DNA from 3 places in the Cellulosimicrobium sp. NPDC057127 genome. Region 3 is predicted to be linked to each of the others. Evidence: predicted binding sites of a transcription regulator. Region 3 holds the regulator's gene; each other region holds the start of a gene.
The links. The regulator LexA, encoded in region 3, represses DNA repair genes until DNA is damaged. The targets are predictions, from matches to a motif close to TCGAACANNTGTTCGA.
Positions count from the first base shown of each region.

Region 1 (7,986 bases), on a different contig from region 3:
GGACAAGCTCACCACGAAGATCGACGGCCGCCGGTTCATCACGCCGATGCTCATCGTCATGGTGGCGATCGGCAGCGCGGACCTGCTGTTCGCGGTCGACTCGATCCCCGCGATCTTCGGCCTCACGCAGGAGACGTACCTCGTGTTCACCGCGAACGCGTTCTCGCTGCTCGGCCTGCGCCAGCTCTACTTCCTCATCGACGGCCTCCTCGACCGGCTCGTGTACCTCAACTACGGCCTCGCGGCGATCCTCGGGTTCATCGGCGTCAAGCTGGTCATCCACGCGCTGCACGAGAACACCGTCCCGTTCATCAACGGGGGCGAGCACGTGACGGCCATCCCGGAGATCTCGACGCCCGTCTCGCTGAGCTTCATCGTGGTCGTGCTCACCATCACCACCGTCGCGAGCCTCGTCGCGGACCGCCGGCGCCGCGCCCTCGTCGCGACCGAGGACCAGCGCGAGCACCCGAGCCCGGAACGCGCCGAGTGACCCACGAGCTGCCGCTCTGGTTCGAGTGGGCGTCGCTCACGGCGCTGGGGGTGCTGCTGCTCGTCGACCTGTTCGTCGTCGGGCGGCGGCCCCACGTCCCCTCGGTGCGCGAGAGCGCGCTGTGGGTCGGCTTCTACGTCGCGCTCGCGCTCGTCTTCGGGGCGATCGTGGCGGCGGTCGGCGGCGGCGCGCCCGCGGGCGAGTTCTACGCGGGCTGGCTCACCGAGTACAGCCTCTCGGTGGACAACCTCTTCGTGTTCGTCCTCATCATGGCGCGGTTCGCCGTGCCGCGGGCGCAGCAGCAGCGGGTGCTCATGGTGGGCATCATCGTGGCGCTCGTCCTCCGCGGCGCCTTCATCCTCGCCGGCGCCGCGGTGCTCGAGCAGTTCGTGTGGGTGTTCTACCTGTTCGGCGCGTTCCTCGTGTACACCGCGGTCAAGCTCGTCGTCGGTGGCGACGAGCCCGAGGAGTACCGGGAGAACCGCGCCGTCCGCCTCCTGCGCCGGGTCCTGCCCATCGGCACGCGGTACGACGCCGGTCGGGTGCGCACCGTGGAGGACGGCCGCCGGGTCTTCACGCCGCTCGTCGTCGTGTTCCTCGCGATCGGCAGCACGGACCTGCTCTTCGCGTTCGACTCGATCCCGGCGATCTTCGGCCTCACGCAGGACCCGTTCATCGTGTTCACGACCAACGTCTTCGCGCTCATGGGCCTGCGCCAGCTGTACTTCCTGCTCGGCGGCCTGCTCGAACGGCTGGTCTACCTGCCGATCGGTCTCGCGGTGATCCTCGGCTTCATCGGCGTCAAGCTCGTCCTCGAAGCGCTGCACGAGAACACGGTGCCGTTCATCAACGGCGGCCAGCACGTCGAGGCCGTGCCCACGGTGCCGATCTGGCTCTCGCTCGTCGTGATCGTCGGGGCGCTGGCCGTGACGACGGTGGCGAGCCTCCTGCAGACGCGCGCCCTGCGGGCCGCGGAGGGCGCGGACGTCGTCACGGCCGGCACGCGCGACGAGGGCTGAACCGGGCGCTCAGGCGCGGTCGGCCCAGTCGCCGATCACGGGCGACCAGGGACGCACCGTCCGCTCGGCCACGAGGCCGGCACGGACGAACGGGTCGGCGTCGAGCACGCGGCCGACGTCGTCGGGCGACGCGGCCTCGAGGACCAGGAGCGCCCCCGCCCGCGCGTCGGCCGTGGCAGGCAGCGGGCCGGACGCGCGCAGCGTCCCGTCCTCGTGCAGGGCGCGCAGGAACGCACGGTGCTCGGGTCGCAGCGCGTCGAGATCGGCGGGACGGTCGGCGTACACATAGGTCACGGCGTGGAACGGCATGACGCCATCCAAGCAGGCCGACGGCGACCGGTCACCAGCGCCGGGCGCGCCAGGCGGGCAGGTGCGGTCGTTCGGCCCCCAGGGTCGTGTCGGCGCCGTGGCCCGGGTAGACCCGGGTGTCGTCGTCGAACCGCGCGAAGACCCGCTCGGTCACGTCGTCGAGAAGGCTCGCGAACCGCGCGGCGTCGTGGTCGGTGCTGCCGAGGCCACCCGGGAAGAGCGAGTCGCCCGTGAACAGGTGGACGCGCCCCGGGTTCGCCCCCGGCTCGTCGACACGGTCAGGCTCGCGGTAGGCGAGGGCGACCGAGCCGGCCGTGTGACCGCGCAGCGCCACGACCTCCAACCGGACGTCGCCGACGGCGAGGGTGTCGCCGTGGACGAGCGCACGGTCGACGCGCACGCCGGTGGCCGACGTCACCGCCGCGGCGTCGTCCGCACCGACGGCGACCGCGGCGCCGGTCGCCGAGACGACCTCGGCGAGCGCGCCGACGTGGTCGGCGTGCCGGTGCGTGGTGACGACGGTCACGAGTGCGCCCTCGGGACTGCCGGACCTCACGAGCTCGAGGAGGCGCCCGGCCTCGGCCGCGGCGTCCACGAGCAGCCGGTCGCCGGTACGGCGGCACGTGAGCAGGTAGGCGTCGTTGGCCATCGGCCCGACCGCGAGCTTGCGGATCTCCAGGGCGTCGAGGACGCGCACGTGCGCCGGCCCGCCGACGACGACCTCCCCCGTGTACGTCATGGCGCCAGTGTGCCCCAGGCGCCGGATGTGGACGAGGCCGCCCCGGGACGTGAGGGAACGGGGGAGGGGCGTCGAACACGTGTGCGAGCGTCGGTGGCCGGACGTACGATTCTTCGGTGAGCAATCGCCTCGTCATCTCCGGTGCCCGCGAGCACAACCTGCGCGACGTCGAGCTCGACCTCCCGCGCGACCAGCTCATCGTCTTCACCGGCCTGTCGGGGTCGGGCAAGTCGTCCCTGGCGTTCGACACGATCTTCGCGGAGGGCCAGCGGCGCTACGTGGAGTCGCTGTCCGCGTACGCGCGCCAGTTCCTCGGGCAGATGGACAAGCCCGACGTCGACTTCATCGAGGGCCTGTCGCCGGCCGTCTCGATCGACCAGAAGTCCACGAACCGCAACCCGCGCTCGACCGTCGGCACCATCACCGAGGTCTACGACTACCTGCGCCTGCTGTTCTCCCGGGCCGGCACCCAGCACTGCCCGGTGTGCGGCGAGCGTGTGACGGCGCAGACCCCGCAGCAGATCGTCGACCGCCTCCTCGAGCTGCCCGAGGGCACGCGCTACCAGGTTCTCGCACCCGTGGTGCGCGGCCGCAAGGGCGAGTACTCCGAGCTGTTCAAGGAGCTCCAGGCCAAGGGATTCGCGCGCGCCCGCGTCGACGGCGAGGTGCGCACCCTCACGGACCCGCCGGTCCTGGAGAAGAAGCTCAAGCACGACATCGAGGTCGTCATCGACCGGCTGGTCGCGCGCGAGGGCGTGCAGCGCCGGCTCACGGACTCGGTGGAGACGGCGCTCGGGCTCGCCGGGGGACTGGTCGTCGTCGAGCTCGTGGACGCCGACGCGGACGACCCGGCGCGCGAGCGCCGCTTCTCCGAGAAGCGGGCCTGCCCGAACGACCACGAGCTCGCGCTCGACGAGATCGAGCCGCGCACGTTCTCCTTCAACGCGCCGTACGGCGCGTGCCCGGAGTGCACCGGCATCGGCTTCCGCCTCGAGGTCGACCCGGACCTCGTCATCCCGGATGACGAGAAGTCGCTGCGCGAGGGCGCCGTCGCGCCGTGGGCGCAGGTCTCGTCGGAGTACTTCGAGCGCGTGCTCACGGCGCTCGCGGACGACCTCGGTTTCTCCATGGACACGCCGTGGCGGGCGCTGCCCGAGCGGGCGAAGAAGGCCGTGCTGCACGGCCAGAACCACCAGGTGCACGTGCGGTACAAGAACCGCTGGGGGCGCGAGCGGCAGTACTCGACGGGGTTCGAGGGCGTCATGACGTTCCTCGAGCGGCGGCACTCCGAGACCGAGTCCGAGTGGTCGAAGGAGAAGTACGAGGCCTTCATGCGCGAGGTGCCGTGCCCCGTGTGCAAGGGTGCGCGGCTCAAGCCCGAGGTGCTCGCCGTCAAGGTGGGCGACCGGTCGATCTGGGACGTGTGCCGCCTGCCGCTGCGCGAGGCCGCCGAGTTCCTCGGGTCGCTCGAGCTCGGTCAGCGGGAGCGGGCCATCGCGGCCGAGGTGCTCAAGGAGATCGACGCGCGCCTCGGGTTCCTGCTCGACGTCGGCCTCGACTACCTCTCGCTGGAGCGCCCCGCCGCGACGCTGTCCGGCGGTGAGGCGCAGCGCATCCGGCTCGCGACGCAGATCGGCTCCGGGCTGGTCGGGGTGCTGTACGTCCTCGACGAGCCGAGCATCGGCCTGCACCAGCGCGACAACCGCCGCCTCATCGACACGCTGACCCGGCTGCGCGACCTCGGCAACACGCTCATCGTCGTCGAGCACGACGAGGACACCATCCGCACCGCGGACTGGATCGTCGACATCGGCCCGGGCGCCGGCGAGCACGGCGGGCGCGTGGTGCACTCCGGCGACTACGCCGGGCTGCTCGAGGCGCCGGAGTCGGTGACCGGTGCGTACCTGTCCGGACGCCGCAGCATCCCGCTGCCCGGGCACCGCCGCCCGACGGACCCCGACCGCCAGGTCACCGTCGTCGGCGCGCGGGAGCACAACCTGACCGGCATCGACGTCAGCTTCCCGCTCGGCACGTTCACGGCCGTCACCGGTGTGTCGGGCTCGGGCAAGTCGACGCTCGTCAACTCGATCCTCTACACCGTCATGGCGAACGAGCTCAACGGCGCGCGCCAGGTGGCGGGGCGGCACACGCGCGTCACCGGGCTCGACCAGCTCGACAAGGTGGTCCACGTCGACCAGGGCCCGATCGGGCGCACGCCGCGCTCGAACCCGGCGACCTACACGGGCGTCTGGGACCACGTGCGCAAGCTCTTCGCCGAGACCACCGAGGCCAAGGTGCGCGGCTACACGCCCGGCCGGTTCTCGTTCAACGTCAAGGGCGGCCGCTGCGAGGCGTGCTCGGGCGACGGCACGCTCAAGATCGAGATGAACTTCCTGCCCGACGTCTACGTGCCCTGCGAGGTGTGCCACGGCGCGCGGTACAACCGCGAGACGCTCGAGGTTCACTTCAAGGGCAAGACGGTGGCGGACGTCCTCGACATGCCGATCGAGGAGGCCGCGGAGTTCTTCGCCGCGGTCCCCGCGATCTCGCGCCACCTCAAGACGCTCGTCGAGGTGGGGCTCGGGTACGTGCGCCTCGGGCAGCCGGCTCCCACCCTCTCGGGTGGGGAGGCGCAGCGCGTCAAGCTCGCGAGCGAGCTCCAGAAGCGCTCGACCGGGCGCACGATCTACGTCCTCGACGAGCCGACCACGGGCCTGCACTTCGAGGACATCCGCAAGCTCCTCGGGGTGCTGCAGTCCCTGGTCGACAAGGGCAACACCGTCCTGGTCATCGAGCACAACCTCGACGTCATCAAGAGCGCCGACTGGGTCGTCGACATGGGCCCCGAGGGCGGGTCCGGTGGAGGGAAGGTCGTCGCGCAGGGCACGCCGGAGAAGGTCGCGCGCGTCGAGGCCAGCCACACGGGCCGGTTCCTCGCCGAGATCCTCGACCAGCACCCGCCGGTTCCCGTCGCGCCGGCGGGTCCCGGTCCGAGCCCGGAGAAGGACGCCGCGCCCGCGGCGAAGTCCCGGGGGCGCTCGGCGAAGGCGCGTCGCGCGGCGGACGAGAGCGGCGGAGGCCGCGCTCCGCGGCGCAAGGCGTCCGCCGCCTGATCGTCAGGCGGCGGCGCGCCGCGCCGGCGCGGGCTCGACGAGCACCCGGAAGTTCACCGAGCGCGCGAGGAAGCAGTGGTCGTGCGCCCGGCGGTGCAGGACGGCGAGCGACTCCTCGTCGGTGCCGGGTCCGTCGTCGAGCACGACGCGCGGGTGCAGCGTCACGTCCGTGAACTGCCCCTCGCCGCCCGACTCCACGCGCATCGACCCGGTGACGTCGTCGACGTACTCGCGCACGACGACCCCCGCCGCCGACGCGAGGTGGAGGAACCAGAGCATGTGGCACTGCGAGATGCTCACGACGAACAGCTCCTCCGGGGAGTAGCGCGCCGGGTCGCCCCGGAACGCGGGGTCCGCCGAGCCGGGCAGGGGCGGGCGCCCGGCGAGCAGGACGTCGTGGTCGCGGCTGTACGCGGTGTACGACGTGGTCCCCGTCGCGCCGGCGCCCGTCCAGCGGACCGTCGCCGTGTACCCGTGCTGTGCGCTCATGCCCGTCACCCTAACGGGCGGTGACCGTCGTCACACCGCCCGTCCCGACCCCTCCCGCACCGGCCGTCGCCGTCGGTGCGCTGACCTAGGCTGGAGACCATGGCAGACCCCGCGACGTACCGCCCTGCGCCGGGGGAGATCCCCACCTCGCCGGGCGTCTACCGGTTCCGGGACGAGCACGGCCGCGTGGTGTACGTCGGCAAGGCGAAGAACCTGCGCGCACGCCTGTCGAGCTACTTCCAGGACATCGCGAACCTGCACCACCGCACGCAGACGATGGTGACCACGGCCGCGTCGGTGGAGTGGACCGTCGTCGGTACCGAGGTCGAGGCGCTCGCGCTCGAGTACACGTGGATCAAGGAGTTCGACCCGCGGTTCAACGTCAAGTACCGCGACGACAAGTCGTACCCGTTCCTCGCCGTGACGATGGGCGACGAGTTCCCGCGCGCCCAGGTCATGCGCGGCGCGAAGCGCCCCGGCACGCGGTACTTCGGCCCGTACGGGCACGCGTGGGCGATCCGCGAGACGCTCGACCTGCTCCTGCGCGTGTTCCCGGTGCGCACCTGCTCCGCCGGGGTGTTCAAGCGTGCCCGGCAGACCGACCGCCCCTGCCTGCTCGGGTACATCGACAAGTGCTCCGCGCCGTGCGTCGGGCGCATCTCTCCCGAGGACCACCGCGCGCTCGCGGAGGACTTCTGCGACTTCATGGCCGGCGACACCCAGCGGTTCGTCAAGCGGCTCGAGCGCAAGATGCAGGAGGCGGCGGCCGCGATGGAGTACGAGCTCGCCGCCCGCCTGCGCGACGACATCGGCGCCCTGCAGCGCGCCACGGAGAAGAACGCCGTCGTGCTCGGCGACGGCACGGACGCGGACGTGTTCGCGCTCGCGGGCGACGAGCTCGAGGCCGCCGTCCAGGTGTTCCACGTGCGCGGCGGCCGGATCCGCGGCCAGCGGGGCTGGATCGTCGAGAAGGTCGAGGACGTCACGGACGCCGAGCTCGTCGAGCACCTCCTGCAGCAGGTGTACGGCGCGGCGGAGGAGGCCGCGGCGCTCGACGCCACCACGGGGGCCGGCGCCCGCGGCGGGACGCGCGACGTCGTGCCCCGCGAGGTCCTCGTCCCCGTGCTGCCGCCCGACCCCGAGCAGGTCACCACGTGGCTGACCGGCGTGCGCGGTGCGCGGGTCGACGTCCGCGTCCCGCAGCGCGGCGACAAGAAGGAGCTCGCGGCGACCGTGCGGGCCAACGCCGAGCACGCGCTCGCGCTGCACCGCACACGCCGCGCCGGCGACCTCACGACGCGCAGCCAGGCGCTGCGCGAGATCCAGGAGGCCCTCGACCTCGACACGGCGCCGCTGCGCATCGAGTGCTACGACGTCTCGCACAACCAGGGCACGTTCCAGGTCGCCTCCATGGTCGTGTTCGAGGACGGACTGGCGCGCAAGAGCGAGTACCGCCACTTCACCGTCCGAGGTCCGGACGGCGAGGGCGCGCGCGACGACACCGCGGCGATGCACGAGGTGATCACGCGCCGGTTCAAGCGGTACCTCGCAGACCGGTCGCGGCTCGGCGGCCTCGAGGTGGACCTCGAGGCGGACGAGGCCGTGGGATCGGCACCCGACCGCGCCGGCGAGCACGCGGACGCCGAGGCGCAGCGGGCCGGCTACGTCCCGCGCTCCGGCGAGGTCGACCAGGACGCCCCCGCCGACCGGCGCGCACGCTTCGCGTACCCGCCGAACCTCGTCGTGGTCGACGGCGGACCGCCCCAGGTCGCGGCCGCCGCCCGGGCGCTCGCGGAGCTCGGCATCGACGACGTGGCGCTGTGCGGC
Region 1 covers NZ_JBHUUP010000003.1:162,668-170,653, forward strand. Annotated here, with positions in the region: gene ACFTZA_RS04215 (TerC family protein) at 1-490, shown strand, start outside; gene ACFTZA_RS04220 (TerC family protein) at 487-1,509, shown strand; gene ACFTZA_RS04225 (YciI family protein) at 1,519-1,818, opposite strand; gene ACFTZA_RS04230 (MBL fold metallo-hydrolase) at 1,850-2,557, opposite strand; gene uvrA (excinuclease ABC subunit UvrA) at 2,674-5,670, shown strand; gene ACFTZA_RS04240 (OsmC family protein) at 5,674-6,159, opposite strand; gene uvrC (excinuclease ABC subunit UvrC) at 6,259-7,986, shown strand, end outside.
Region 1: the regulator LexA is predicted to act here: its motif matches at 2,629-2,644, upstream of uvrA (excinuclease ABC subunit UvrA).

Region 2 (7,986 bases), on a different contig from region 3:
AGGGCGAGCGCGATGTCGCGCAGCGTCCCGGCACCCAGCAGGAAGGCGCCGATGAACAGAATCGAGGCGACGGGCAGCAGCGCGACGACCGACGTGTTGATCGAGCGCACCATCGTCTGGTTGACGGCGAGGTTCGCCCGCTCCGCGTACGTGCTGCGCGTCTGGTCGAAGATGCCGGCGGTGTTCTCGCGGACCTTGTCGAACACCACGACGGTGTCGTAGATCGAGTACGCCAGGATCGTCAGCACACCGATGACGGTGGCCGGCGTGATCTCCCAGCCGACGAGCGCGTAGATGCCGACGGTCACGACGAGGTCGTGGAACAGCGCGATCACCGCGGCGAGCGCCATGCGCCAGTTCCGGAAGTACACCGTCATGACGAGGCTCACGAGGAGCAGGAAGACGACGAGACCGATGATCGCCTTCTGGGACACGTCCTGGCCCCACGTCGGGCCGATGAAGGCGCTCGTGACGTCGCCGACCTCGACGTCGTACGCCTCCGCGAGGTCGACGCGGAGCTGGTCGACCTCGTCGTTGGTGAGCTCGGCGGTCTGGACGCGGACGGTGTCCGCCCCCACGGTCGAGATGCGCGGCACCTCGTCCGCGGCCACACCCTGGACGGCGGCGATGGCCGGCTCCTGCGACGTGTCGGCCGCACCGGAGACGGTGAACTCGGAGCCGCCCCGGAACTCGATGCCGAGGTTGAGCCCGCCGGACGCCATGCGCACGCCGATGACGGCGATCGACAGCAGCACGGCGACCACCGCGACCACGAAGTACCGCTTGCGGCGGCCCACGATCGCGTACGACCGGCGCCCCGTGTAGAGGTCGTTGCCCCACTGGGCGAAACCGCTGGCCATCAGTGCTTCTCCTCGTTCTCGCCCTCGGACGCCACGGCGTCCGTCGGCTGGTCCTCGACGGCGGGCTGCGCCGCTCGTCGCTGGGCCGCGCGCCGCTCCGCGATCGTCATGCGGGGCCCCTCGCCGCTCGCACCCACGCCGGCACCGACGCGCTCGCGAGCGGGCTCGGCCTGTCCGGCCGGGCTGCTCGGCGCGTCCTCGGCACCGGCCGGCGACGCCGCCCCGCCGGGCGTGACCACGCGTCCGCGGCCCGCGTACCGGAGGCTGCGGGCGCCGAGACGACGCGGGTCGAGACCGGACCACGGGTGCCCGTTCGCGAAGAAGCGCGTCCGGGACAGCAGCTGCAGCAGCGGGTGCGTGAAGAGGAAGACCACGACTATGTCGATGAGCGTCGTGAGCCCCAGGGTGAACGCGAAGCCCCGCACCCCGCCGACGGCGAGGAAGTAGAGCACGATCGCGGCGACGAAGTTCACCGCGTCGGACGCGAGGATCGTGCGGCGTGCGCGCTGCCACCCCTTCTCCACCGCGGAGTTCAGCGTGCGCCCGTCGCGCAGCTCGTCGCGGACGCGCTCGAAGTAGACGATGAACGAGTCCGCCGTGATGCCGATGGCCACGATGAGGCCCGCGACGCCGGCCAGCGAGAGCCGGTAGCCGATCGTCCACGACAGCACCGTGATGACGCCGTACGCGATGAGGCCGGCGACGCCGAGCGACGCGACCGTGACCAGGCCGAGCACGCGGTACTGCACGAGCGAGTAGATCACCACGAGCAGCATGCCGATCGCGCCCGCGAGCAGACCCTTCTGCAGCTGCTCGGAGCCGAGCGTCGCCGAGATCTGCTCCTGGCTCTGCACCTCGAACGTCAGCGGCAGCGAGCCGAAGTTGAGCTGGTTCGCGAGCGTCGCCGCGCTGTCGCGCGTGAAGTTGCCGGAGATCTCCGCCTGCCCGTTGGGGATCGGGACCTGTGAGACGGGCGCGGAGATGACGAGCCCGTCGAGCACCATGGCGAACTGGTTCTGCGGCGACGGCAGCGACGTCAGGCGCGTCGTGACGTCGCGGAACTGGTCGGTCCCCTCGCCGTCGAACTCGAGGTTGACGACCCACTCGTTCGTCACGGCGCCGGTCTGGCTGACGCCCAGGCCGGAGCTCGCGTTCGCGATCTCGGTGCCCTCGACCTCGACCGGGCCGAGGATGTACTTGGCGAGACCGTCGGCGGAGCACGCGACGAACGCGCTGTCGGTCGGGCCGCTGTCCCCGCCCACGAGGTTCTCGGGCACCGTGCAGTCGAGCGCGTCGAACTCCGCCTGGAGCTCGGGGGTGATCTGCGACAGGTCGCTCGGGTTCTCCGGCCGGGCGGTCTCCTCCGGCGTCGCGTCGTCGGTCGGCGCGTCGGTGGGGGTCTCGGTCCCGTCGGCCGGCGCCTCCGTGCCGTCCGCCGGGGTCTCGGCGGTGCCCTCCGCGGGGGACTCGGCCGACTCCGTGGCCTCCGGCGCCTCGCCCTCGGCGGCGGGGTCCTCTGCGGCGGCGTCCTCGGTCGAGGTCGCCGTGGGCGCCGCGACGGCGAGGACGGGCCGGAACCGCATCTGCGCGGACTGGCTGACGAGGTCGATCGTCTCCTGGCTCGGCTCGCCCGGGATGCCGACGACGATGTTCTGCCCGCCCTGGCTCGTGATCTCCGCCTCGGACACGCCCTGCGCGTCGATGCGCTGGCGGATGACGCGGATCGCCTGGGTGATCGTCTCACCGGTGATCTCGGAGTCGTCCGAGGTGCTCGGCTGCAGGACGATCTGCGTGCCGCCCTCGAGGTCGAGCGCGAGCCCTGGCGTGAGGCTGGCCCCGCCCGGGTCCTCCTCCGTCTGCGGGTCGAGCTTCGTCCCCGCGAAGAGGCTGCCGAAGAGGGCGATCACGAGGACGCCCAGGATGACGAGGGACCGCACGGGCCTCGCTCGTGTGCTGCTGGTGGCCAACTGTCCGTCTCTTCTCGTGCGCGTGCGGTGGGCCCGCGGGCCCACCGCGTCAGACCGGTCGCCGTGGCGACCGGCGGATGGTCACTTGCTGTCGGTGCCCTCGTCGCGACGGTCCCGGTCCTTCTCGGATCCCTCGTCGAGACCCGACAGGTCGTCCGGGACCACGAGGTCGTCGGTGCCGCGCGCCGACGACGCAGGGGTGGTGCCCTCGGCCGTGCCGTACGCGGCGGTCGCACCGGTCGCGGTACCCGTCGCCGGGGCTTCCTCGGTGCCCGGCTCGTCGCCCTCCACGGCGCTCTCCTCGACCGGCTCGTCGACGCGCTTGGCGATCGCGGCCCGCAGCCAGCGGGTGCGGCTGCCCGGGGTCGACTCGACGGTGATGATGTCGTTCTCCTCGTCGACGTCGACGATGGTCCCGAAGAGGCCGGAGCCCGTCATGACCTCCTGGCCCGGGGCGAGGTTCGCCCGGAAGTTCTGGGCCTCACGCTGCTGCTTCCGGGTGCGGCTGGTCATGAGGAACATCGCACCGGCCGCGAGGGCGAGGATGAGGATGAAGCTGATATCCATGACGGGGTCTCACGTGTCCTGTTCGTCGGGGTCTGCGCGGCAGTCTAGGCGCGCGCGCACGGTTCACCAACGAGCCGTCCGTCCGTGGAGTTCCCCGCGCCGATCCCGACCAGTCTAGGCCCTCGCCCTCACGGCCTGTGACCGCGGTCACGATGCGGACCGTCGCTCAGGCGTCGAAGAGCGTCCCGCCCTCGCGCGGCGGCGTGAGGCCGAGGTGGGCCCAGGCGGCGGGTGTCGCGACCCGGCCCCGGGGCGTGCGACCCACGAGTCCTTCCCGCACGAGGTACGGCTCGGCGACCGTCTCGACCGTCTCCGCCTCCTCGCCGACCGTGACGGCGAGGGTCGTGAGGCCGACCGGCCCGCCGTTGAACCGGGTGCACAACGCCGTGAGGACGGCGCGGTCGAGGCGGTCGAGCCCGATCGGGTCCACCTCGTAGACCTCGAGGGCCGCGCGCGCCGCGCGCAGGTCGAGCGTGCCGTCGCCGCGCACCTGCGCCCAGTCGCGCACGCGGCGCAGGAGTCGGTTGGCGATGCGCGGCGTGCCGCGCGAGCGTCCGGCGATCTCGTGCGCGGCGTCCGGGGCGAGCGCGACGCCGAGGAGCCCGGCCGAGCGCGTCAGCACCCTCTCTAGCTCGTCGCCCGAGTAGAAGTCGAGGTGACCGGTGAACCCGAAGCGGTCGCGCAGCGGAGCGGGCAGCAGCCCGGCGCGCGTCGTCGCCCCGACGGCGGTGAACGGCGGCAGGGTCAGCGGGATCGCGCTGGCGCCCGCGCCCTTGCCGACGACGACGTCCACGCGGAAGTCCTCCATCGCCACGTACAGCAGCTCCTCGGCGGGCCGGGCGAGGCGGTGGATCTCGTCGATGAACAGCACCTCGCCCTCCTCGAGCGAGGACAGGACGGCGGCGAGGTCGCCCGCGTGCTGGATCGCCGGCCCGGAGGTCACGCGCAGCGACGTGCCGAGCTCGGCGGCGATGATCATGGCGAGGGTCGTCTTGCCGAGCCCCGGAGGCCCGGAGAGCAGGACGTGGTCGGGCGCGGCGCCGCGGGCGAGGGCCGCCTGGAGGACGAGGGAGAGCTGGTCGCGCACGACGCGCTGCCCGACGAACTCCTCCAGACGGCGCGGACGCAGCGCGGCCTCGGCGGCGCGCTCGAGGTCGTCGGCACCGGCGGCGACCACCCGCTCGGACGTGAAGCCGTCCTCGCCCGGGTCGCCGAGTCCCACGCCGTCGAAGTTCGCCATCGTCAGCCCCGCTGCCCGCCGAGCACGCGCAGCGCCGCGCGCAGCGCCCCCGCGACGTCCGCGGCCTCGACGACGTCGACGCCGGCCTGCGCGAGCACGGTCGCAACTGCGTCGTCGGCGGCCTTGACGTTCCAGCCGAGGCCGACGAGCGCCTCGACGACCTGGTCCCGCCGGTCCTCCGCCTGCGGCGACGCGGCCGGGGCCGCGCCGGTGGCGGGGTCCGTGCCCGTGGGCGCCCCGAGCTTGTCGCCGAGCTCGAGCGCGATGCGCTGGGCACCCTTGTTGCCGATCCCCGGCACCCGCACCAGCGCGGGGATGTCGGGGCCGGCGACCGCCCGGCGCAGGGCGTCGGGCGTGTGCACCGCGAGCATCGCGAGCGCGAGGCGCGGCCCGACGCCGCTGACCGTCTGGACTGTCTCGAAGACCGCGCGCTCGTCGTCGTCGGCGAAGCCGTAGAGCGTGAAGGAGTCCTCGCGCACGACGAGGCTCGTCGCGAGCCGGGCGCTCTCGCCCACGCGCAGCGTGGCGAGCGTCGCGGGGGTGGCGTGCACGAGGTACCCCACTCCCCCGACCTCGAGCACCGCCCGGTCGAGGCGGACGCTCGACACGGTCCCGCTCAGCGAGGCGATCACGCAGGCTCCTTCTCAGATCGGCGTCGAACACCCGTACGACGCGGCGCCACTCTAGCAACGGCCCCGGACGCCGCGGACGACCGACACCCTCGTCGCGCCGGGCCGACGCGACGCTCGTCCACGACGCTCCGCGACGGCGTGACGGCGGGTGGTCCTGACCTACCGCGGTGCGCGCGTCCGCGTGCGTGCCGTGCGCTCGGCGGCCGCCCAGGCGCGCTGCGCGGGGGTGAGCTCGTGCCGCTCGCCGCCCTGGAGCGCTCCGGCCGGGCGCCACAGGTGGCAGATGGCGAGCGCGAGGGCGTCGGCGGCGTCGGCGGGCTTGGGCAGCTCGCCCAGACCGAGGATCCCGGCGACCATGCGCTGCACCTGCTCCTTGCCCGCGCGTCCGCTCCCGGTGACGGCCGCCTTCACCTCGGAGGGCGTGTGCATCGCGACGGGGACCCCGCGGCGCGCGGCGCCGAGCATCGCGAGGCCGGCGACCTGCGCCGTCCCCATGACGGTCCCCACGTTGTGCTGGGCGAACACGCGCTCGACGGCGACGACGTCGGGCACGTGCTCGTCGAGCCACGCGTCGAGCCGCTCGGCGATCCGCAGCAGCCGCAGGTCCACGCTCAGCTCCGGGTCGGACCGCAGCACCCCGACGGCCACGAGCTCGGCCCTCCGCCCGGGCCGAGAGTCCACGACCCCCACCCCGCACCGCGTCAGACCAGGGTCCACTCCGAGCACGCGCACACGCTCACCCTTTCACGAGCCGACGACACGCGACGCCCGCCACGCGGTGGCGAGGCGTCGCGGGCGGGGCGGGGCGGGATGCGCGCGGTCGTGGACGGGCCTGGCGGGAGCGGCGCGAGGGACGAGCGGCGCGGATGGTAGACCGCGCGCACGATCCGTCCCGGGCCGCCGGTGACCCGACCCCCGGCGGCCGACGGCGACGACAAGTCAGTCGTCGTTCTCGAGCTCCGCCATCACCTCGTCCGACGCGTCGAAGTTCGCGTAGACGTTCTGCACGTCGTCGCTGTCCTCGAGCGCGTCGATGAGCCGCAGGATCTTGCGCGCACCGTCGGCGTCGACCTCGACCTGCATGGACGGGTGCCACACGGAGTCGGCGGAGTCGTACTCGATGCCGGCGTCCTGGATGGCGGTGCGCACGGCGACGAGGTCGCTCGCCTCGCACAGCACCTCGATGACCTCGCCCTGGTCGGAGACCTCCTCGGCCCCGGCGTCGAGCGCGGCGAGCATGACGTCGTCCTCCGTGACGCCGTCGGCCTTGGGCACGACGACGAGTCCCTTGCGGGAGAACAGGTACGACACGGAGCCCGGGTCGGCGAGGCTGCCACCGTTGCGGGAGAACGCGGTGCGGACCTCGGCGGCGGCACGGTTCTTGTTGTCGGTGAGGCACTCGACGAGCACGGCGATGCCGTTGGTCCCGTAGCCCTCGTACATGATCGTCTGGTAGTCGACGGCGTCGGCGCCCTCGCCGGAGCCGCGCTTGACGGCGCGGTCGATGTTGTCGTTCGGGACCGACGACTTCTTCGCCTTCTGGACGGCGTCGAAGAGCGTGGGGTTGCCGGCGGGATCGCCCCCGCCGGTGCGCGCGGCGACCTCGATGTTCTTGATCAGCTTCGCGAAGAGCTTGCCACGCTTGGCGTCGATCGCCGCCTTCTTGTGCTTGGTCGTGGCCCACTTGGAGTGCCCGGACATGCGTACTTACCCCTTCGCGATCTCGACGAACAGCTCGTGCACGCGCGTGTCCCCGGAGATCTCCGGGTGGAACGAGGTGGCGAGCAGCGATCCCTGCTGGACTGCGACGATCCTACCGGCGGCGGCCTCCGGGATGCCGGGGGTGCTCGCGTCGGGGATCCGCGCGAGCACCTCGACGCCCTCCCCGACGTCCTCCACCCAGGGCGCGCGGATGAACACGGCGTGCAGCGACGGGTCGTCACCGGGCAGGCCGGCGAACGGCAGGTCGGTCTCGAACGAGTCCACCTGGCGGCCGAACGCGTTGCGCCGCACCGTCACGTCGAGGCCGCCGACGGTGCGCTGGTCGGCCGTGCCGGCGAGGATGCGGTCCGCGAGGAGGATCATCCCGGCGCACGAGCCGTAGACGGGCAGCCCGGCGTCGATGCGTGCGCGCAGCGGCTCGGCGAGGTCGAAGATCCTCAGCAGCTTGTCGATCGTCGTCGACTCGCCGCCGGGCAGCACGATCCCGTCGACGCGCGCGAGCTCCTCCGGACGTCGCACCGTCACGGCGCGCGCTCCGGCGGCCTCGAGCGCGGCGAGGTGCTCGCGCACGTCGCCCTGGAGGGCGAGGACACCGATCGTGATCGTCACGAGGGGTGATGATACGTCGGCCGGTAGCCTCGCCGACGTGACGTTCGCCCCGCCCCCGCAGCCCGTCCCTCCGTACGGTTCCCCGCCCGGCGCGCGGGTCCCGCCCCCGCCCACGGGGCCGCGCCGCGCCGCGCGGGGTGCGACGGCGCTGGTCGTCACCGGTGCCGCCCTGCTCGTGGCGGCTCTCGTGGCGGGGGTGCTCGCCGTGGTGCTGTTCGTGCGCGCCGTCCCGGTCGGGGTGGTCGACGCCGCGGGCGGTCCCGGGTCGGCCGCGCTCGCGTCCGGACCGGTCCCGGGCGCGGCGGAGCTCGCCGTGTCGGGCGGTACGACGTACGCGGTGTGGGCGGTGGACGGCGGGTCGCTCGGTCCGCGGGAGGTCGCGGTCGACT
Region 2 covers NZ_JBHUUP010000011.1:72,300-80,285, forward strand. Annotated here, with positions in the region: gene secF (protein translocase subunit SecF) at 1-860, opposite strand, end outside; gene secD (protein translocase subunit SecD) at 860-2,797, opposite strand; gene yajC (preprotein translocase subunit YajC) at 2,909-3,394, opposite strand; gene ruvB (Holliday junction branch migration DNA helicase RuvB) at 3,561-4,634, opposite strand; gene ruvA (Holliday junction branch migration protein RuvA) at 4,637-5,266, opposite strand; gene ruvC (crossover junction endodeoxyribonuclease RuvC) at 5,426-5,998, opposite strand; gene ACFTZA_RS12275 (YebC/PmpR family DNA-binding transcriptional regulator) at 6,206-6,967, opposite strand; gene pdxT (pyridoxal 5'-phosphate synthase glutaminase subunit PdxT) at 6,974-7,597, opposite strand; gene ACFTZA_RS12285 (hypothetical protein) at 7,635-7,986, shown strand, end outside.
Region 2: the regulator LexA is predicted to act here: its motif matches at 5,290-5,305, upstream of ruvA (Holliday junction branch migration protein RuvA).

Region 3 (7,986 bases):
GAGCAGGTGGTGCGTCTGCGCGAGTGGGCGCAGGAGACGGGCACCGGGGACCGGGACGACCTCGTGCCCGGCGTGAGCGACAAGGCGTGGCGCCAGGTGTCGGTCACGGCGCTCGAGTGCCTCGGCCAGCGCTGCCCGCTGCTCGCGGAGTGCTTCCCCGAACGGGCCCGGGCGTCGGCGCGCGAGGCCGACGTCGTCGTGACGAACCACGCGATGCTGGGCATCGCCGCCATGGGCTCGCCCGGGGTCCTGCCGGAGCACGACGTGCTCGTGGTCGACGAGGCCCACGAGCTCGCCGACCGCGTGACCGCCGCGGCGACGGTCGACCTGTCCGTCCCGGCGATCGAGGGCGCCGCGCGGCTCGCCCGGCGTCACGGTGGGGTGACGACCGAGGCGCTCGACGCGGCCTCGGCCGCGTTCGGCACCGTCGTCGGTGCGCTCCCCGCCGAGCGCTTCCCCGAGGGGCTGCCCGAGGGTGCGCGCACGGCCGTCGCCGCAGTGCGCGACGCTGCGCGCGAGGTGCTCACGCGGCTCAAGCCGGAGACCGGCGCGACGAAGCCCGCGACGCCCGACACGGGGCTGAAGATGGCGCAGTCGGCCGTCCTCCAGCTGTTCGAGGTCGCCGAGCGCATGGCCGCCGACCCCACGGGGCACGACGTGCTGTGGTGCTCGCGCCCGGGGGAGGGCGCGTGGTCGTCGCCGGACCGCTTCGGCGAGGGCGCGAGCCGGCTGCACGCCGCGCCGCTCGGCGTCTCCGGTCTCATCCGCACGCACCTGCTGACCGAGCGCACGGGCGTCTTCACCTCGGCCACGCTCGCGCTGGGCGGGACGTTCGACGCCGTCGCGCGCACGTTCGGCCTCGGCGGCCCGGGCACCGACGACGACAGCCCGCCGTGGCGCGGGATGGACGTGGGCAGCCCCTTCGACTACGCCCGGCAGGGGATCCTGTACGTCGCCAAGCACCTGCCGACGCCCGGCCGGGAGGCGGCGACCGAGCACCAGCTCGACGAGATCGCCGCGCTCGTCGAGGCGGCCGGTGGGCGCACTCTCGGCCTGTTCTCCTCGCGACGGGCCGCGGTCGCGGCCGCCGAGGCGATGCGCGAGCGGCTCGACGTGCCCGTGCTGTGCCAGGGCGACGACCAGCTGCCCACACTCGTGCGCCAGTTCGCCGAGGATCCCGCGACGTGCCTGTTCGGCACCCTCTCCCTGTGGCAGGGAGTGGACGTCCCCGGTCCGTCGTGCCAGCTCGTGCTCATCGACCGCATCCCCTTCCCGCGACCGGACGACCCGGTGCGCTCCGCGCGGGCGCGCGCGGTCGAGGCGGCCGGGGGCAACGGGTTCATGCAGGTCTCCGCGACGCACGCCGCGCTGCTGCTCGCGCAGGGTGCCGGCCGGCTCGTGCGCTCCACGAGCGACCGCGGCGTGGTGGCCGTGCTCGACCCGCGACTCGCGACGGCGCGCTACGGCACGTTCCTCACCCGCTCGATGCCGGAGTTCTGGCAGACGACCGACCGAGACGTCGCCACCGCTGCGCTGCGCCGTCTCGTCGCCCTAGGCTGACCCCGGACCGACGAGACGGAGGCAGGATGAGCACGGCACCGCAGGACCACGACGGCACGCGCCCGACCCCGGCCGGGGCCGGTGCGGGGACCCCCGGGTCGCGCACCACGAAGCTCGCGATCGTCGGCGCCGGCGCGGTCGGGTCGACCCTCGCCTACGCCGCACTGATGCGCGGCGCGGCCCGGACCGTCGCGATGCTCGACGTGAACCGCGCGAAGGTCGAGGCCGAGGTGCTGGACCTGCAGCACGGCATCCAGTTCATGCCGATGGCGCGTGTCGAGGGGTCCGACGACGTCGCCGTGTGCGCGGGGGCGGACGTCGTCGTGGTCACCGCCGGCGCGAAGCAGAAGCCGGGGCAGACGCGCCTCGATCTCGCCGGGACGACCATCGGTCTCATGCGGTCGATCCTCCCCGGCCTCGTCGAGGTCGCGCCGGACGCCGTCTACGTCATGGTCACCAACCCCGTCGACATCGTGACCTACGCGGCGCTCAAGATCTCCGGGCTGGCCCCGCAGCAGCTGTTCGGCAGCGGGACGGTCCTCGACTCCTCACGACTGCGCTTCCTCGTCGCGCAGCAGTGCGGCGTCGCGGTCCAGAACGTGCACGCCTACGTCGCCGGCGAGCACGGCGACAGCGAGATCCCGCTGTGGAGCTCCGCGACCATCGGCGGTGTTCCGCTCCTGGACTGGTCCGGCCTGAGCGGTCGTCCCGCGCTGACCGAGGACGTCCGCGACGAGATCGCGCGCGAGGTCGTGCAGTCCGCGTACCGGATCATCGAGGGCAAGGGCGCGACCAACTACGCCGTGGGGCTGGCGGGCACGCGCATCATCGAGGCCGTGCTCGGCGACGAGCACCGCATCCTGCCCGTGTCGACGCTGCTCGACGGCGACCACGGGATCGACGACGTGTGCCTGTCCCTGCCGACGCTGGTCGACCGTCGTGGTGCCGTCGAGCGGGTGGAGGTGCCGCTCGCCGCCGACGAGCTCGCGGGCCTGCAGGCGTCGGCCGAGTCGCTGCGGGCGGCGGCGCGGCGCTTCGGGCTCTGAGTCAGAGGCTGCGCAGCACCGACACGACCCGGCCGAGCACCTGTGCCTCGTCGCCGAGGATGGGCTCGTAGGACGCGTTGTGCGGCAGCAGCCAGACGTGGCCGTCGGCGCGCTTGAACGTCTTCACCGTGGCCTCGCCGTCGATCATCGCGGCGACGATCTCGCCGTTCTCCGCCACGTTCTGCCGCCGGACGACCACCCAGTCGCCGTCGCAGATCGCCGCGTCGACCATCGAGTCGCCCTGGACCCGCAGGAGGAACAGCTCGCCGTCGCCCACGAGCTGGCGCGGCAGCGGGAAGACGTCCTCCACGACCTGCTCCGCGAGGATGGGACCGCCGGCGGCGATGCGGCCCACGACGGGCACGAACGACGGGGTCGGGTGGGCCTCGTCGTGCACGGCGACCGCGGGCGCGGGCGCGGCCACCGTGTCCACGGCCGTCAGCGCCGTCCGCGGTGCGTCCTCCGACGCCGCGGCCGGGTGCACGACCTCGATCGCGCGCGGGCGGTGGGGATCGCGCCGCAGGAAGCCCTTGCGCTCGAGCGTCGTGAGCTGGTGCTTGACGGAGGACGGGCTCGTGAGACCCACGGCCTCGCCGATCTCTCGCATGCTCGGCGGGTAGCCGCGCGTCTCGACGCAGGAGCGGATCGTCTCGAGGACCAGGCGCTGGCGCGGCGTGAGGCCGTCCTCGCCGGCGGTGCCGTCCGGCAGCTCCCGCACCTCGGCGAGCCCGCCGCTCGTGTCCCTGCCTCGTCCCGCCATCGTCGTCTCCCTCGTCGTCCCGCCGGCGGCGCTGCTCGCCGTCGGCGGGGCACCTGCGGCCGTCCCGTCCGTGGCGCCCTCGCCGGACGGACATGTCCGGCGAAGCGGCCTGGTCCCAGGCTAGGGGAGAGAGCCGCGCGAATCAAACACCTGTTCGACAGGCACTCGACTGTGTCGGCGGATCGTGGTAGACATTCGTACAGGTGTTCTACGTACAGGTGTTCGACCTCGCCAGGTCGACGACGTGCCGTGCGGGGCCGGAGCGACCGGGGAAGGCGCTCCGGCCCCGCGGGGCGGGACGGAGATCGAGATGACCAGCACGACCACGACGTGGGCCTACCCATCATCCGCCCACGGGTCTCGCCGCGCGGGCGTGCCGCCGCGCGGCGGGGCGGCAACGCTGCGCCTCACCCGCCGGGGGCGGCTCGTCCTGGTGCTCCTCGTCGTCGCGGTCGCGCTGCTCGCCGTGCGCGCGGGCGTCGCCGTCGCCGGGGCGCCGGGCGAGCCGGTCGAGGTCCGCGTTCACGTCGTGACGGCCGGGGAGACCCTCTGGGGGCACGCGCAGCAGCTCGCCGGCCCGGGGGACGACGTGCGTGACGTGGTGGCGCGGCTCGCAGAGCTCAACGGGTTGTCGTCGTCGGGCCTCGTCACGGGCCAGCGTCTCCTGCTGCCGGTCGAGCCCTGACCGCCGCACCTGCGTGCGGCGGCACCCGGCTCCCGTCGCAGCGCGGCGACGTCGGGTGGTCCGCCCGGTCGATCGCGCGCGGGGCTTGCGCTCTGCCTTAGGGAGCCCTAAGTTAGTGCTACCTCACACGCCGGGCTGGGGGGCCGGGCAGGAGGGAGGAGGGCGCGCGAGATCGCGACTCCTGAGCACGTCGCCGCGCGCGAGGCGAGTCGCGCGCGAGATGGGGACGGGGGCGTCCCGACGGGGGCGGTCGGCAACGGCCGCCCCCGTTCTGCTGCGCCCGCGGGTGCGCCCGTCCGCAGGACGTCGACGAGCCGCCCGTCGTGCCGCGCGGCGTGTTGCGCCGTCGCCTCGCGACGGCATACGTTCGTCGCGCCCTGCCGCGCGCGTGCGCCGGTACGGCGACCCCTGCTCGAGGAGACCGCCATGCACTGCCCGTTCTGCCGCCACGCGGACTCCCGCGTCGTCGACTCGCGCACGTCCGACGACGGTGCGTCGATCCGCCGCCGCCGGCAGTGCCCGCAGTGCCAGCGTCGGTTCACCACCATCGAGACGGCGAGCCTGTCCGTCGTCAAGCGCTCCGGGGTCACCGAGCCCTTCTCCCGCGAGAAGATCGTCACCGGCGTCCGCAAGGCGTGCCAGGGCCGTCCCGTGAACGAGGACGACCTCGCGCTGCTCGCGCAGCGCGTCGAGGAGACGATCCGTGCCAGCGGCAGCGCCGAGCTCGACGCGTACGAGATCGGTCTCGCGATCCTCGGCCCGCTGCGAGAGCTCGACGAGGTCGCGTACCTGCGGTTCGCGAGCGTCTACCAGGCGTTCGACTCGCTCGAGGACTTCGAGAGCGCGATCACGTCGCTGCGCGTGGACCGGGCCGAGCGGGCCGAGGCGCGGGCAGCCGGCGCCGACCGCGGCCCGGGCGACGCGGGCGAGCCCCCGGCGAGCGGGGCCGGGACGACCGCAGGCAGCGACACCGCCGCGGGCGAGACGGCCACGACGCGCTGACGGTCCGCGCGACAGCGCCGTGCGGTCAGAGGTCGCTCGACCGCGAGGCCCAGAGGTTGATGCCGGTGTCGGGCGGGATCGCCGCCACGGCCGCGACCTCCTCGGCGGAGAGCGGGGCGTCGTCGAGGGCCGCGAGGCTGTCGTCCAGCTGGGCGGTCGTGCGCGCGCCGACGAGGACGGTCGTGACGCGCGGGTCGCGCATCGCCCAGGCGATCGCCGTGCGCGCGAGCGGACGCCCGTGGGCGCGAGCGAGCGCGTCGAGGCGCCTCACGTGGTCGAGGTTCTCCGGCGAGAGGAACTCCGGGCGCAGCGGGCCGCCGCGCGCGGCGCGCGAGCCGTCCGGAGTGCCCCGCAGGTACCGGTCGGTGAGCATGCCCTGGGCGAGCGGTGAGAAGGCGACCACGCCCATGCCGGCGCCGCTCGCCACGTCGAGCACGCTGCGCCCCGACGTGTCGGGCTCCTCGATCCAGCGGTTGAGCATCGAGTACGAGACCTGCGTCACGACGAGGTCGACACCGACGTCCGCGGCGACCGCGAGGGCCTCGAGCGTGCGCCGGGCCGAGTAGGAGGAGATGCCCGCGTAGCGCGCGCGACCGGAGCGCACCGCGGTGGCGAGCGCGCCGACGGTCTCGGCGATCGGCGTCGACGGGTCGAACCGGTGGCTGTAGAAGACATCGACGTGGTCGAGCCCGAGCCGGCGCAGCGAGGCGTCGAGCGAGGAGAGCAGGTACTTGCGCGACCCGCCCTCACCGTACGGGCCGGGACCCATGCGGTAGCCGGCCTTGGTGGTCACGACGAGCTCGTCCCGCACCGGACGCAGCTCGCGGGCGAGCAGGCGTCCCACCGTCTCCTCGGCCGCGCCGCCCGGCGGGCCGTAGTTGTTCGCGAGGTCGAGGTGCGTGACGCCGCGTTCCACGGCGTGCAGCACGATCTCGCGCTGGTTCGCCACGGGGTCGGCGTGGCCGAAGTTCTGCCACAGCCCGAGCGACACGACGGGCAGCCTGAGTCCGCTGCGGCCGAGGCGGCGGTGCGGGAGCCCCGGGCCGGGCGGGGGCGTCGGTGCGGTCACTCCACGACGCTACCCGAGGACCGTGTCACCGGACGGGGCCCGGCGCAATTGCGCTGGCGCCGCGCACGGCCGGTGGGGCACGCTGGGCGGGCGGTGGACGGCTCGTCGACGGGCCGCCACCGACCATCGACCCGAGGAGACCGCCATGGCGTCCGACGAGCAGCATCCCACCCCGACCGGCCCGAGCGAGGAGGCCCGCGCGAAGTTCCGGGAGGCGCTGGACCGCAAGAACGCCGCCCGGCACCGCAGCGCTGACGGCGGGAAGAACACCGGAGCGGTGCACGGCTCGGAGACGGTCGGCCCCGTCCAGCGCACGTTCCGCCGCAAGTCCGGCTGAGGGCCTCGCCCAGGGTCCGCACGGGCCCTGGGCGCTCCCGTCTACGCCATCCCGTCCGGTCGGCGTCGGAACCGACGTCCGCTGACGTCCTGCGGCTCGACGCGTACCCATTCCTCCGTGGGCACGTCCACGAACGGGACGAGGGCGTCGTCGCCGTCCGGGGGCCCCAGGGCGGCGACCTCGCGCGCGGTCTCGAGACGGCGGGCGGTGCCGCGGACGACGACGCTCCACGCGGCGTCCGGCGTGACCTCGTCCCACTCGAGCGCGACGCGGGCGTTCGTCACGAGGGAGGCCAGCTTCGTGCCCGGCACCGTGCGGAAACCGAGGACGTCGCCGACGGCGCGCACCGTCACGGGGTAGATGTCGGGGGCGCCGCCCACGCTCACCGCGAGCCGGGCGACGCGCGTCCCGGCGACGAGCGTCCAGCACTCCTGCGCGTCGAGCGCCGTCGCGGCGTCCTGCGAGTACCCGGTCATACCTCATGCTGACGCCTGCGCGCCGTGACGGCGAGCGGGCGTCGGACCTCGGCGGGAAGGACCTTCGCCCCGCCGAGGACCAGCCCGGGATCAGTCGAGGACGCGCAGGGCGATCGTCTGGTCCATCGCGGCGAGCGCCTCCACCACGGCCGGCTCGACGCGCGAGCCGACGTCGGTCACCACGTACCCGAGGTCGCCGCGCGTGGCCAGCAGCTGGCCCTCGATGTTCGTGCCGTGCTCCGCGAGCGTGGCGTTGACGGCGGCGAGCACGCCGGGCGTGTTGCGGTGCAGGTGCGTGATGCGGGTGATGCCGGTCGTCTGCTCGAGGGCGAGGTTCGGCACGTTGACGCTGAGCGTCGTCGAGCCCGTCGTCAGGTAGTCACGGAGCTTCGTCGAGACGAACTGCCCGATCGCCTCCTGCGCCTCCTCGGTGGAGCCGCCGATGTGCGGCGTGAGGATGACGTTCGGCAGGCCGCGCAGCTCCGAGTCGAACGCGTCGCCCTTGCGCTTGGGCTCCTCGGGGAAGACGTCGACCGCCGCCCCCGCCACGTGACCCGCGAGGATCGACTCGCGCAGCGCGTCGTAGTCGACGACGAAGCCGCGCGAGAGGTTGAGGAAGATCGCGCCCGGGCGCATGCGGGCGAACTGCTTGGCGCCGAACATGCCCGCGTTGCCGGTGCGTCCGTCGACGTGCAGCGTCACGACGTCGGCGGTCTCGAGCAGCTCGTCGAGCGTGTCCATGCGCCGCGCGTTGCCCAGGGCCAGCTTCTCGGCGGTGTCGTAGAAGACGACCGACATGCCGAGGTTCTCGGCGACGACCGACAGCTGGGTGCCGATGTTGCCGTAGCCGACGATGCCGAGCGTGCGCCCGCGCACCTCGTGCGCGCCCGTGGCCGACTTGTCCCACACGCCGTCGTGCAGCGCGCGGTCGCGCTCGGTCAGGCGGCGCGTGAGCGCGATGATCTCCGCGAGCGCGAGCTCCACGACGGACCGCGTGTTCTGGAACGGCGCGTTGAAGACGGCGACGCCCTGCGTCGCGGCGGCGCGCAGG
Region 3 covers NZ_JBHUUP010000002.1:270,908-278,893, forward strand. Annotated here, with positions in the region: gene ACFTZA_RS02970 (ATP-dependent DNA helicase) at 1-1,560, shown strand, start outside; gene ACFTZA_RS02975 (L-lactate dehydrogenase) at 1,587-2,606, shown strand; gene lexA (transcriptional repressor LexA) at 2,608-3,366, opposite strand; gene ACFTZA_RS02985 (LysM peptidoglycan-binding domain-containing protein) at 3,677-4,051, shown strand; gene nrdR (transcriptional regulator NrdR) at 4,478-5,053, shown strand; gene ACFTZA_RS02995 (aldo/keto reductase) at 5,079-6,122, opposite strand; gene ACFTZA_RS03000 (DUF5302 domain-containing protein) at 6,268-6,459, shown strand; gene ACFTZA_RS03005 (pyridoxamine 5'-phosphate oxidase family protein) at 6,501-6,935, opposite strand; gene serA (phosphoglycerate dehydrogenase) at 7,026-7,986, opposite strand, start outside.